3 regions of the Streptomyces sp. NPDC054783 genome follow, and region 3 is predicted to be linked to each of the others. Evidence: riboswitches for the same ligand, from Rfam matches in the RefSeq annotation. Region 3 holds a riboswitch; each other region holds the start of a gene.
The links. A riboswitch is a leader RNA that binds a small molecule or an ion and turns the genes downstream of it on or off. The one in region 3 is predicted to bind cyclic di-AMP.
Positions count from the first base shown of each region.

Region 1 (4,266 bases), on a different contig from region 3:
TCAGCCGCACCTCGCGGACGGGCGTGTCGCCGGCGTCGAGCTCGGCGGGGCCCTCGAGGAAGACGTAGTCGTCGACCTCGGCGCCCTGCGGAAGCGCTCTGCGCAGGGCCGCGACCTTCTCGCGGTGACGCATGAGTTCGATCTCGGCGCTGCACAGCTCCTCGCGGGCGGCGAGGTAGTCCGCGGACTCTCCGGGCAACCGGGTGTGCCGCAGCATCGTGTCCTCCTGGGTGGGAAGCCCCCCGGATCGGGTCGAGTCCATGGTTCCGGCCCGATCGCGCGCCGGGCGTGAGGCGTCGCCGTTCCCGACGGGTGACAAAGGGGACGGCAGGGGACAATCGGCCGCCGCGCAGGTCGAGATGACAAACTTTCAACTCTGTGATCTTCACGTGATCTGCGCGGCATGAACTTGTGACAAGTGATCGTCTGCCGCTACGTTCACCCATCAGTGTGGCGGCCAGGCTTCGGCCGCCGCGCCGGTTCTGCTGTCGCACGAAAGGCTTCCGCATGCTCTCCGGGAACGGTCGTCACCGTCGCCCCCGTCAGGCTCCGGCCCTCCTCGTCGCGGCCGGCGTGACCGGCTCAGCGATTGCCATCCCGCTGCTCGGCGCCGCCAGTGCGAACGCGGCCGACGGCACCACGTGGGACAAGGTCGCCGAATGCGAGAGCGGCGGTTCCTGGAGTGCGGACACCGGAAACGGCTACTACGGCGGTCTGCAGATCTCGCAGGGCGACTGGGCCAAGTACGGCGGCACGCAGTACGCCGAGACCGCCGACCAGGCCAGCCGCTCCCAGCAGATAGCCGTCGCCGAGAAGGTCCTCGCCGACCAGGGCACCAAGCCGTGGGCCACCTGTGCCCTGCTCTCCGGGCTGACCTCCGACTCCGCCTCGGTCGACGTCGACACCGGCGTCGGCGGCTCCGGCGGCAGTGACGGGTCGAACGGCGCGTCCGGCTCGGCCCAGGGCTCCGACTCGTCCGGTCTGCCTGATTCGTCCTCACCGGGCTCCGGCTCCGATTCGGGCTCGGGTTCGGACTCCGGCAGCCACTCCGCCCCGGGTTCGGACTCCTCCGGCTCCGCCTCAAACTCGAGCGCCACGCCGACCCCGAGTCGGAGCAAGGACACCACCGGTACTCCCGGTGCGGCCGACGGCTCCGCCGGAACCAGCGCCCCCAAGTCCGACAAGGCAGACAAGTCAGGCTCGCACGACGGCGGAAACCCGCAGGGATCCGACAGCTCTCCCGCGGCGACACCAGGTACCGACAACTCGGACAATTACCAGCAGAGTGCCGGTTCTTGGAGCCTGGTCGACACCGGCGCGCTCGGCAACGGCGGACGCCACCGCGGCGAAAGCGCGGACGAAAACGTGACAAACGGTCAGAACGCCACACCTTCGGGCCGTCACGCCAGCCGCGAACCGGGTAGCTACACGGTCCGTGAGGGCGACTCCCTCGCCTCCATCGCCGACTCGCTTGGCGTCGACGGCGGGTGGCATGCCCTCTATGTCGGCAACGAGAAGGTCATCGGTGCCGACCCGGACCACATCGCCGCCGGTCAGACCCTGAAAGTCCCTGCCGAAAAGGGCGACGACTAGCGGCAGTTGGCGCCCCACTTCGCGACTGATGTCCGGTTTGGTGAAAGTGTGGGATGAGTCTCAGAAGCCCTGATCGTCTTTGAAATTCCGTCGATCGCATGTCTACGGTCAGGACCGCTCGTCACCACGAGCCCCGGCAGCCGCAACGCCGAATCCTGCCAGCGGTTGCCCGGGAACAGTCGTCGCGTCAAGCGCCGTAGGCAGGAGCGGGGGACCCAAGGTAAGCGCCGGGCCCAGCGGTTGACGCTGGACCGGCTTGGGGTGAAGCCGCGCCTCGCAAGAGCGAGTGCGCGGCCGGGCAACTCAACCGGCCCGAACCCGACAGCTCACCTCGCAGGCGTCGGTGAGGGGATCGATCCATGCTGTTTTCCGGCAAGGGCAAGCACCGTCGCCCGTCCAAGGCCGTCCGCGCCATCACGCTCGCCGGTGTCACCGGCGCCGCCGTCGCCGCCCCGCTGATGGCGGCCGGCAACGCCTCCGCCGCCACCGCCTCCGAGTGGGACGCGGTCGCCCAGTGCGAGTCGGGCGGCAACTGGTCGATCAACACCGGCAACGGCTTCTACGGCGGTCTGCAGTTCACCAACTCCACCTGGGCCGCGTACGGCGGTACCGCCTACGCCGCGCGTGCCGACCTCGCCACCAAGGCGCAGCAGATAGCCGTCGCAGAGAAGGTCCTCGCGGGCCAGGGCAAGGGCGCCTGGCCGGTCTGCGGCACGGGCCTGTCGGGCACCCCGTACGGCGGCTCGGCCCCGGCGGCGACCACCAAGAGCGCCACCACCAAGAGCGCCACCACCAAGAGCACCACCACCCGCTCCACCGACCAGCAGGCCGCCACCCGCTCCGCCACGCGCACGGCCCCGTCGGCGAGCAAGACCGTCACCACCCCGACCGGGACGAAGGTCAAGAAGGGCGACGGCGAGTACAAGGTCGTCAAGGGCGACAGCCTCAGCGCCATCGCCGAGAAGCACGGCGTGAAGGGCGGCTGGCAGAAGCTGTTCGAGCTGAACAAGGACATCGTCCAGGACGCCAACCTCATCTACCCGGGCCAGCAGCTGCACCTGAAGTGACGCCTGGCCCCGAGCGGACCCACAGTGCCCTCACATCCCCGGCCCGCACACTGAAGGCCTCGTGAGGGCCACCCCCGTCCCCATGGGCTCCCCGCCCCGGCGCGTGTTCCCCCGTACGCGCCGGGGCGGGGTTTTTTCTGCCCACTTTCCCCACTCTTCACCTCGGCCTCATCCGGAGGCCCCTTTGTTCCGTCGGTGAACAATGGGTACCGTCTGCGTGTCCTCCCCGTCCACGGGACGGTCGGTCGGTGGCTGACGGCCCGGGGACGGTTAGGCTCTAGTCGCAAGGCGCGGCCGTCAGGCACACGCCCCGCACTTCCAGCGTCACATCCCAAGAAGGAGATGCTCGTGCCGTCCATCGACGTCGTCGTAGCCCGGGAAATCCTGGACTCCCGAGGCAACCCCACGGTCGAGGTCGAGGTCGGCCTCGACGACGGCAGCACGGGTCGTGCCGCCGTCCCGTCCGGCGCCTCGACGGGCGCCTTCGAGGCCATCGAGCTGCGCGACGGTGACCCCAACCGTTACCAGGGCAAGGGCGTCGAGAAGGCCGTCCTCGCCGTCATCGAGCAGATCGGCCCGGAGCTGGTCGGCTACGACGCCACCGAGCAGCGCCTGATCGACCAGGCCATGTTCGACCTGGACGCCACCGACAACAAGGGCTCCCTCGGCGCCAACGCCATCCTCGGCGTCTCCCTCGCCGTCGCCCACGCCGCCTCCGAGGCGTCCGACCTCCCCCTCTTCCGCTACCTGGGCGGCCCCAACGCGCACCTGCTGCCGGTGCCGATGATGAACATCCTCAACGGCGGCTCGCACGCGGACTCCAACGTGGACATCCAGGAGTTCATGATCGCCCCGATCGGCGCGGAGTCCTTCTCCGAGGCCCTGCGCTGGGGCGCCGAGGTCTACCACACGCTGAAGAAGGTCCTGAAGAGCAAGGGCCTGTCCACCGGCCTCGGCGACGAGGGCGGCTTCGCCCCGAACCTCGGCTCCAACCGCGAGGCCCTCGACCTCATCATCGAGGCCGTCAAGGAGGCCGGCTACGCCCCCGGCCAGCAGATCGCCCTCGCGCTCGACGTGGCCGCCTCCGAGTTCTACAAGGACGGCAAGTACCTCTTCGAGGGCAAGGAGCGCTCCGCCGCCGAGATGACGGAGTACTACGAGGAGCTCGTCGCGGCCTACCCGCTCGTCTCCATCGAGGACCCGCTGTTCGAGGACGACTGGGCCGGCTGGAAGGTCATCACCGACCGTATCGGCGACAAGGTCCAGCTGGTCGGCGACGACCTGTTCGTCACCAACCCCGAGCGCCTCGCCCGCGGCATCGAGGAGGGCACCGCCAACGCCCTGCTCGTGAAGGTGAACCAGATCGGCTCGCTGACCGAGACCCTGGACGCCGTCGAGCTGGCCCAGCGCAACGGCTACAAGTGCATGATGTCCCACCGCTCCGGCGAGACCGAGGACGTCACCATCGCCGACCTCGCCGTCGCCACCAACTGCGGCCAGATCAAGACCGGCGCCCCGGCCCGCTCCGAGCGCGTCGCCAAGTACAACCAGCTGCTGCGCATCGAGGAGATCCTCGACGACGCCGCGGTGTACGCCGGCCGCAGCG
Region 1 is NZ_JBSHAY010000010.1:100,839-105,104, reverse strand. Features, by position in the region: gene ACWGJ5_RS19545 (DUF899 family protein) at 1-217, opposite strand, end outside; gene ACWGJ5_RS19540 (transglycosylase family protein) at 508-1,593, shown strand; cyclic di-AMP (ydaO/yuaA leader) riboswitch at 1,776-1,948, shown strand; gene ACWGJ5_RS19535 (transglycosylase family protein) at 1,953-2,660, shown strand; gene eno (phosphopyruvate hydratase) at 3,003-4,266, shown strand, end outside.
Region 1: linked by a shared signal. The riboswitch ahead of ACWGJ5_RS19535 (transglycosylase family protein) and the one ahead of ACWGJ5_RS14130 (M23 family metallopeptidase) in region 3 are both predicted to bind cyclic di-AMP.

Region 2 (4,266 bases), on a different contig from region 3:
ATCGGCCGGGGTACGGCTATCCGGCGGCGCCCTACTCTTCCTACAACCCGTATCAGTCGTAACCCATCGGGTTGCGGAGGATTCGGCACCGCCGGAATCCGCCGTCGTGGCTGAGCACCGTTGCGGCGGAAGCATCAGGCCGGCAGGAAGGTCAGGCAGACGCTGCCGTCAGACTCGCCAGCTCCTCCTCCGTCAGCTGCAGGTCCGCCACGTCCAGGAGGGCCGGGAGCTGGTCCGGCGTGCGGGCCGAGGCGATCGGGGCCGTGATCGTCGGCTGGGCCGCGAGCCAGGCGAGGGCGACCGTGGCGACGGGGGCGTCATGGGCGGCGGCGATCTCGTCCAGGGCCGCGAGGACCTTCTGGCCGCGCTCGGTCTCCGCGTGCTCCTGGGCCCGGCCCGCACGGGCGCTGTCGACCTTGGTGCCGGGGCGGTACTTGCCGGTCAGGAAGCCCGCGGCCAGGGAGAAGTACGGCACGGCGGACAGGCCCTCCTTGGCGGCCAGGTCCTGCAGCGGGCCCTCGTAGGTGTCGCGGGAGACGAGGTTGTAGTGGGGCTGGAGGGCCACATAGCGGGCCAGGCCCTCGCGGTCGGAGAAGTCGAGCGAGGCCTTCAGGCGCTCGGGGCTGATGTTGGAGGCGGCGACGTGGCGGACCTTGCCCGCCTTCACCAGCTCGTCCAGCGCGCCGATGATCTCCTCGACCGGGATCTCGGGCTTGTCGAAGTGGGTGTAGTAGAGGTCGATGTAGTCGGTGTCCAGGCGGCGCAGGGAGGCGTCGGCGGCGGCCTTGATGTTGACGGCGGACAGACCCTGGAACTCCGGGTGCTGGCTGACCTTGGTGGCGATGACGACGCGGTCGCGGTTGCCACGGGCCTTGACCCACTTGCCGATGATCGTCTCGGACTCGCCGCCCTTGTGGCCCTCGATCCACGCCGTGTAGGAGTCGGCGGTGTCGATGAAGTTGCCGCCGGCCGCCGTGTAGGCGTCGAGGACGGCGAAGGAGGTCTCCTCGTCGGCGGTCCAGCCGAAGACGTTGCCGCCGAGGCAGAGCGGGAAGACCTGGAGGTCGGATGAACCGAGTGTGCGCAGAGAGGTCATGCCCTATGTCAACGCCGACGGTGGATGATCGCATTCCACCGCCGGCGTCAAGAACGCCCGGAAGGACGCGTCAGGGGGTGAGGCCCTTCTCCCGCAGCCACGGCGCCGGGTCGATGGCGGTGGCCTGGCCGTTCGGGTGGACCTCCAGGTGCAGGTGCGGGCCGGTGACGTTGCCGGTGGCGCCGACACGGCCGATGACCTGGCCGGTGGAGACCTTCTGCCCGACGGAGACGTTGATCGAGGACTGGTGGCAGAACCACAGCTCGGTGCCGTCGTCCAGGGTGATGACGGTGCGGTAGCCGTAGGCGCCCGCCCAGCCGGCCTGGGTGACCGTGCCGCCGTGGACGGCCTTGATGAGGGTGCCGGTGGGGGCGGCGAAGTCGAGGCCGGTGTGGTAGCCGGAGGACCACATCGCGCCGGGCTGCCCGAAGGTACCGGTGATCGTGTACGAGACGACCGGCAGCGTGTACTCCTTGGCCAGCTCGGCCAGCCGCTTGGCCTCGGCGGCCTTCTTGGCGTCGGCCTCCGCCTTCTCCTTGGCGGCGGCGGCCTTGGCCGCGGCGGCCTGCTCCGCCGTGGCGGCCGCGGCGGCGGTCTGCTTGTCGGCCGCGGCGATCGCGGCGGCGGTGGCCTTGCTGTCGGCCTTGCTCTGCTGCTGCTCGGCCTGGGCCATGATCCGGTTGCGCAGGGCCTCGCCGGCATTGCCGCTGCCGGCGCTGTCGGTGGTCACGCCGACCTTGCTGAGGCCGGTCGCAGTGGCCTGGGGCGCATCGGAGGAGTCGCCGAAGATGTGCTCGACGGAGTCCAGGTCCGGCAGGGATATGGAGACCGGCGGCTTGCCGGTGTTGGCGCTGGCGATGCCGCCCGCGCCGACCGCGGCCATCACGCCGACGCCGAGGACGGTGGAGCTGCGCGCGAAGCCGCCGCGTTGCTTGGCGACGCGGTGCCGGCCACGGACCGGGGTGACGGAGTCCTCGGTGGGGTTCCACTCCTCCCAGGGCCCCTCCTCGGCGCGGTAGGCGCCGTAGCCGAAGGTCTCCGGCTGGGCTTGCGCGGGCACGTACGGGGCTTCTGGGGCGGGCCGGTTGGACGCCACTCGGGCGTACTCCTTTCCTTCCTCCGCCTACCGGGTTAGCTGACGGGTTCGGAGCAGGAAGGTCTCCTACGCGCGTATACCAGCCGGTATCCGCGTGATTCACCCCAAGATGGTGGTTCCCCGGCTCCCTTGCGGGATTAGGCGCGTGCGCACGGAGCCGCCTCTTGTGACGGCTGGGACGACCGCGCTGCGTTATCGAACGTTAATAGACCTGAGAGTCACTTTCCAAGCCGTTCGGCTTGATCATTAACCTTTTCCGAGCGGAACTTACCGGCCGGGAGTGCAGCAAATCCGGGCGAGTTGACCGCCACTCAGGAGCCTGGGCGTTTTTGATGGTGACTCAGGTGTTATTCGGAGGGCGGTCGTCCGGTCACCCTGGGTGAAAACGATCAGGTGGCGCCGGACGACCCACCGAGTGGTGTACAGTAGAGACACAACGACGCGGGGTGGAGCAGCTCGGTAGCTCGCTGGGCTCATAACCCAGAGGTCGCAGGTTCAAATCCTGTCCCCGCTACTCAAAACTCAGGGCCGGAATCCATTGGATTCCGGCCCTGAGTGCTTTCAGCCCCCGCACGGGGCGGGCCGGGGCCGGCTCACCCCAGCAGATGTCCGTTCGGCGCCTTGGCGCGTCCCTCCAGCTCGGGCAGGACGACCACCTCCGCGCCGGCCTTCGCCAGGACTCCGCTCCCGTCGGCCGCATCCACGAACGTGTCGGGCTCCCGCCAGGCCGTGACCACCCTCCGCACCCCCGCCCGAAGGATCAGCTCGGCACAGGGCGCGGGCCTCGAGGCCCGCCGGGCGCAGGGCTCCAGGCTGCTGTACACCGTGGCGCCGGCCAACCGCTCATCCGCCGGGTCGACCTTCGCGAGGGCGGCCTCCTCCGCATGGACCACGGGGTCGTCCCCCTCGCGCGAGTGACCTCGCGCGAGCTCCGTGCCGTCGGCCGCGACCACCACCGCCCCCACACTGAACGCGGTCCGCGAGGGCGGACACAGCGCGGCCAGTTCGCAGGCGGTGCGCAGCCAGTGACGGTCGGCGGCGGTGGCGACCGCACCCGCGCCGGGGGCCGTGGGCTCGTAGCGCATGAGGACCACGTCCTCGATCCGGCGGGTCTCGGTCAGGCGCAGCCGGCCGGCCTGGTAGCCGCCGGGGCCGAACAGGCGGGGCGCTGCCGGGTCACCGACGAACAGCGGCGCGAGGACCAGCTGGAGCTCGTCGGCGAGGCCCAGCTGCAGCAGCTGGGTGTGGACCGTGCCGCCGCCCTCGACCATCAGCCGCCGGACCCCGCGCACGTCGTGCAGGTGGGACAGCAGGGACCGCCAGTCGAGGCCGGGGCCCAGCGCGACGACGTCGGCGGTGTCACCGACGCGGCGCGCGGCCCGCTCGGCGCCCTCGTCGGTCGTGCAGACGAGCTTGTCGCCGCCGGTGTGCCAGAAGTTGGCGTCGGGATCGAGGTCGCCGGTGGCGGTGACGGTCACCTTCAGCGGGTACTCCGGTCGACCCTCGCGCACCCGTGCCGCGCGGCGCTCGGCGGAGTTGACCAGAAGCCGCGGGTTGTCGGCGCGGATCGTGCCGGCGCCGATCAGGATGGCGTCGACGGAGGCCCGTACCGCGTCGACCCGGTCGAAGTCGGCCGGGCTGGACAGCAGGAGCCGGTCGGGGCCGGTGTCGTCCAGGTAGCCGTCGAGGGAGACGGCGGCGGACAGCAGCACGTACGGGTACGACATCGGCGCGGTCTCCCTGCGAGGCGAGTCTTGGTTCAAGTTTGAAACAAACTTACACTGGCGGCATGACGACCCGCTGGCTCAGCCCCGAGGAGCAGCGCGCCTGGCGCGCGTACATGGCCGCGACGCACCTCCTGGAGGACGCGATCGACCGACAGCTCCAGCAGGACGCCGGCATGCCACACCTGTTCTACTCCGTGCTGGCCAACCTGTCCGAGGCGCCCGAGCGGCGGCTGCGGATGACGGACCTCGCCGAGTCGTTGAAGATCACGCGCAGCAGGCTGACGTACGCGGTGACCCGGCTCGAGCGGAACGGGCTGGTACGGCGGGAGGACTGCCGCTGGGACAAG
Region 2 is NZ_JBSHAY010000003.1:557,634-561,899, reverse strand. Features, by position in the region: gene ACWGJ5_RS09530 (PrsW family intramembrane metalloprotease) at 1-62, shown strand, start outside; gene ACWGJ5_RS09525 (aldo/keto reductase) at 152-1,096, opposite strand; gene ACWGJ5_RS09520 (M23 family metallopeptidase) at 1,167-2,192, opposite strand; cyclic di-AMP (ydaO/yuaA leader) riboswitch at 2,202-2,346, opposite strand; tRNA gene ACWGJ5_RS09515 (tRNA-Met) at 2,633-2,706, shown strand; gene ACWGJ5_RS09510 (dihydrofolate reductase family protein) at 2,786-3,919, opposite strand; gene ACWGJ5_RS09505 (MarR family winged helix-turn-helix transcriptional regulator) at 3,982-4,266, shown strand, end outside.
Region 2: linked by a shared signal. The riboswitch ahead of ACWGJ5_RS09520 (M23 family metallopeptidase) and the one ahead of ACWGJ5_RS14130 (M23 family metallopeptidase) in region 3 are both predicted to bind cyclic di-AMP.

Region 3 (4,266 bases):
GGGTACGGACGCGGGCATGCCGTCCGGGCCGATGCGGTCATAGCGTACGGTGGCGATGAACTCGCCGCCGATGGTGGCCGCGAGTCCCACCCGGTCCACAAAGTCGTGGTGCGTGAAGCGGTGGACGTCCTTGGCGGAGAGCCTGGGGTACGGCGCGAAGAAGCGGTAGTACTTCGACTCGTCCGAGACCTGCTCGTAGAAGCTGACCAGGCGGTCGGCGTCATCAACGGTGATGGGCCTGATGCGCGCGGTACCCCCGTCGCGCAGCACCACGTCCGCCTCCCAGTGGGCGGGGTATTGGTGCCGGTCCTGCCGGTCCGCCGAGGTCTGCATGGGCCCCAGAGTACGGCTCGCGTCCGACAACGGCGCGGGGCAGTCTGTGGAGGACGGAAGCCGGAACCGAGGCCGCGGTTCCGACGCCACGCCGGAGCGGACGAAGGTCCGCTCCGGGCATGCTTCGCGATATGGGAAACTGGTCTAGACAACCCTGAAGACTGAAGGGCAGCAACACATGGCTGAGCGCCGCGTCAACGTCGGCTGGGCCGAGGGCCTCCACGCCCGCCCCGCCTCCATCTTCGTCCGAGCCGCCACGGCCGCAGGCGTCCCGGTGACGATCGCCAAGGCTGACGGCAACCCCGTCAACGCGGCCTCCATGCTGGCTGTCCTGGGCCTGGGCGCCCAGGGCGGCGAGGAGATCGTCCTCGCCTCCGACGCCGAGGGCGCCGACGCCGCCCTGGACCGTCTGGCCAAGCTGGTCTCCGAGGGCCTCGAGGAACTGCCCGAGACGGTCTGAACACCAGCGCATTGATACGGCGGAGCCGCGTCGCCCTTTTCGGGCGGCGCGGCTCCGCTGTTTCCGGGCTCATTGCGCGCACACCGGAATTGGGGCGCGGAAATAGTCCGCGGCCGAATACCTCTTCTTTGTATACGGCGCCCGTGTTAATGCCGAAGGCCCGACATGTTTACGGCGTGTTGCGAAGTCCTCACACGTTCGGGGCTTCCGGAAAAACGCAGCCGGTGCGCGGCCGTCGCGCGCTCGGTGTGCAGCGCCGTGACGGCCCGCGCGCGCTCGCCGTCGCCGCGCGCCACCGCGTCGACGATGGCGCCGTGCTCGGCCCAGTGATCCACCGGACTCGACGGCGCCTCCACCGCGTACATCCAGGCGATCTTGTGCCGCAGCTGGCCGAGCATCGTGGTCAGCGAGGAGCTGCCCGAGGCCTGGGCGAGCGTCTCGTGGAACCAGCCGCCCAGCGAGCGCAGATCGCCGCTGTTGCCACTGCGGGCCCGCTCCTGGCCCAGCCTGACGAGGCCGCGCAGCACCTTCAGATGGGCCTCGGTGCGCCGCTGGGCGGCCCGGGCCGCCCCGAGCGGCTCCAGCAGCAGGCGCATCTCCAGCAGGTCGGCGGCCTCCTGCTCGGTCGGCTCGGCCACGCACGCGCCCGCGTGCCGGCGGGTCACCACGAAGCCCTCGGCCTCCAGGGTGCGCAGGGCCTCGCGGACAGGGACGCGCGAGACGCCGTAGCGGCGGGCCAGGACTTCCTCGGTCAGCCGGCCGCCGCGCTCGTAGACACCCGCGACGATGTCGTCCCGGATGGCCGTGCACACAGAGTGCGCCGGAATACGCATGACCGACCTCCGCCTTAATCCCCGTGAAACGTCGACGATGGACGCGTGTTCCGTGACTCTATTCCAATGAGCCGGAATTTCCGACGGCGGTCCGGAATCCATGGATATTTTTTGGTCAGCGGGTCGGGAGGGGCCCGTGAAAAACGGCGAAAGCCCCGGCTCGTGAGCCGGGGCTTCGCGTGCCGCGCGACGGGGCGTCAGACGTTCACGCCGTGCTTGCGGAGGTAGGCGACGGGGTCGACGTCCGAGCCGTAGTCGGGGGTCGTACGGGCCTCGAAGTGCAGGTGCGGGCCGGTGGTGTTGCCGGTCGCGCCGGCCAGGCCGATCTGCTGCCCGGAGCTGACCTGCTGACCGACCGAGACGCCGATGGACGACAGGTGGCCGTACTGGGTGTACATGCCGTCGGCCATCCGGATCACGATCTGGTTGCCGTACGCGCCGCCCCAGCCGGTGGAGACGACCGTGCCGGAGCCGACCGCGTGGACGGGGGTGCCGCTGGCGGCGTGGAAGTCGATGCCCGTGTGGTGGCCGGAGGACCACAGGGAACTGCTGGCCTGGTAGCCGGTGGAGACGTAGGAGTCGGTTATCGGGGCGACGAAGGCGTTCAGGCGCTTGCGCTCGGCCTCCCGGGCGGCACGGGCCCTGGCCTCGCGCTCCTCCTTCGCCTTCCTGGCCGCGGCCTCCTCGGCCGCCTTCTGCTCCGCGGCCTGCTGCTGCGCGTCGGCCTGTGCGTCGATGTGCTCGGCGACGCCGTCGCTCACGGCGAGGACCGGCGTGAGCCCGGTCTGCTCCACCGTGTTCTCGGCGGCGAGTGCCGGAGAGGCGGCGAGGGTGCCGATGACACCGGTGGTGGTGAGGGCCGCGACGCCTGCCGCCTGAGCGGTGGTGCGCTTGACCCGGCCGGGCTTGCGGTGCTTCCCGGTGGCGCACATGAACGCCATGAAGTGGCTGGTCCTTTCCTTCCCTCTCGCCTACCGGGTTAGCTGACGGGTTCGGAGCAGGAAGGTCTCCTACGGACTCCCTCGCGCTCGCGCGGGCGCCCGATTCACCCCAGGGACTGCGTGGGTCCCCGGCTCCCCTGGCTCGCGCCGTACGGGGACTCGGCGATGGCTGTCCGGTGCCGCGGGTGCGGCGCACTGCCTACTGACGAACAGCCCGGACGACGCTACGAAAGCCTGCTTTCGAACCCCAAACCGATCCGGGCTTTTGTAGCGCATCCCACAGGGCAGACAGGCAACCTCCGCCTCAAATCGGGCATCTGGGGAAGGGAGTGGAACACCGGGGGCCCTGACGACGAGTTGGTCGTCAGGGCCCCACGCGCGTGTGCCGTCACTCAGCCGTCCATGCGGGCACTACTCGGCCGCCACCACGGTCACTTCACCGATGCCGAGCGCCTCCACCGGCGCCTTGATCTGAGCGGCGTCACCGACGAGGACGGTCACCAGGCGGTCCACCGGGAAGGCGTTCACGGCGGCCGCCGTGGCCTCCACCGTGCCCGTCGCCGCGAGCTGCTGATAGAGCGTCGCCTGGAAGTCGTCGGGCAGGTGCTGCTCGACCTGGTCGGCCAGCGTGCTCGCGACGGCGGCCGCGGTCTCGTACTTCAGCGGCGCCACCCCGACGAGGTTCTGCACGGCCACGTCCCGCTCGACGTCGGTCAGGCCGTCCGCGGCGAGGGTGCGCAGCACCTTCCACAGGTCCTCCAGCGCCGGGCCGGTGTTGGGGGTGTCCACGGAGCCGCTGATGGCGAGCATCGACGCGCCCGTACCGTCCGGCGCGGAACGAAGGACCTGGCCGAACGCGCGCACACCGTAGGTGTAGCCCTTCTCCTCGCGCAGGACGCGGTCCAGGCGGGAGGTGAGGGTGCCGCCGAGGCAGTAGGTGCCGAGCACCTGTGCGGGCCACACGCGGTCGTGCCGGTCGGGGCCGACGCGGCCGATGAGCAACTGCGTCTGGACGGCGCCGGGCCGGTCCACGATGACCACGCGTCCGGTGTCGTCCGCGGTCACCGACGGCACGGGCCGCGGCTCGCCCGGGGTGCCCGTCCAGGCGCCCAGGGTGTCGCCGAGCAGCGCGTCCAGGTCGACGCCGGTGAGGTCGCCGACGACGACCGCGGTGGCCGTGGCGGGGCGTACGTGCCGGCTGTAGAAGGCGCGTACGGCGGCGGCGTCGATCTTCTCGACCGTCTCCTCGGTGCCCTGGCGCGGGCGCGACATGCGCGAGGCCACCGGGAACAGCTCCTTGGAGAGCTCCTTCGCGGCCCGGCGCGAGGGGTTGGCCAGCTCGTGCGGGATCTCGTCCAGGCGGTTGCGGACCAGCCGCTCCACCTCGCTGTCGGCGAACGCGGGCGCGCGCAGCGCGTCGGCGAGCAGACCGAGCCCCTTGGCCAGGCGGGAGGCCGGCACCTCCAGGCTGATCCGGACGCCGGGGTGGTCGGCGTGCGAGTCCAGCGTGGCGCCCGCGCGCTCCAGTTCGGCGGCGAACTCCTCGGCGGAGTGCTTGTCGGTGCCCTCGGAGAAGGCCCGCGCCATGATCGTGGCGACGCCGTCCAGGCCGGCCGGCTCGGCGTCCAGGGGCGCGTCCAGCAGCACCTCGACGGCGACGACCTGCTGGCCGGGGCGGTGGCAGCGCAGCACGGTCAGG
Region 3 is NZ_JBSHAY010000006.1:211,845-216,110, forward strand. Features, by position in the region: gene ACWGJ5_RS14115 (bifunctional acetate--CoA ligase family protein/GNAT family N-acetyltransferase) at 1-333, opposite strand, end outside; gene ACWGJ5_RS14120 (HPr family phosphocarrier protein) at 512-793, shown strand; gene ACWGJ5_RS14125 (GntR family transcriptional regulator) at 940-1,626, opposite strand; gene ACWGJ5_RS14130 (M23 family metallopeptidase) at 1,824-2,567, opposite strand; cyclic di-AMP (ydaO/yuaA leader) riboswitch at 2,580-2,742, opposite strand; gene ACWGJ5_RS14135 (M16 family metallopeptidase) at 2,979-4,266, opposite strand, start outside.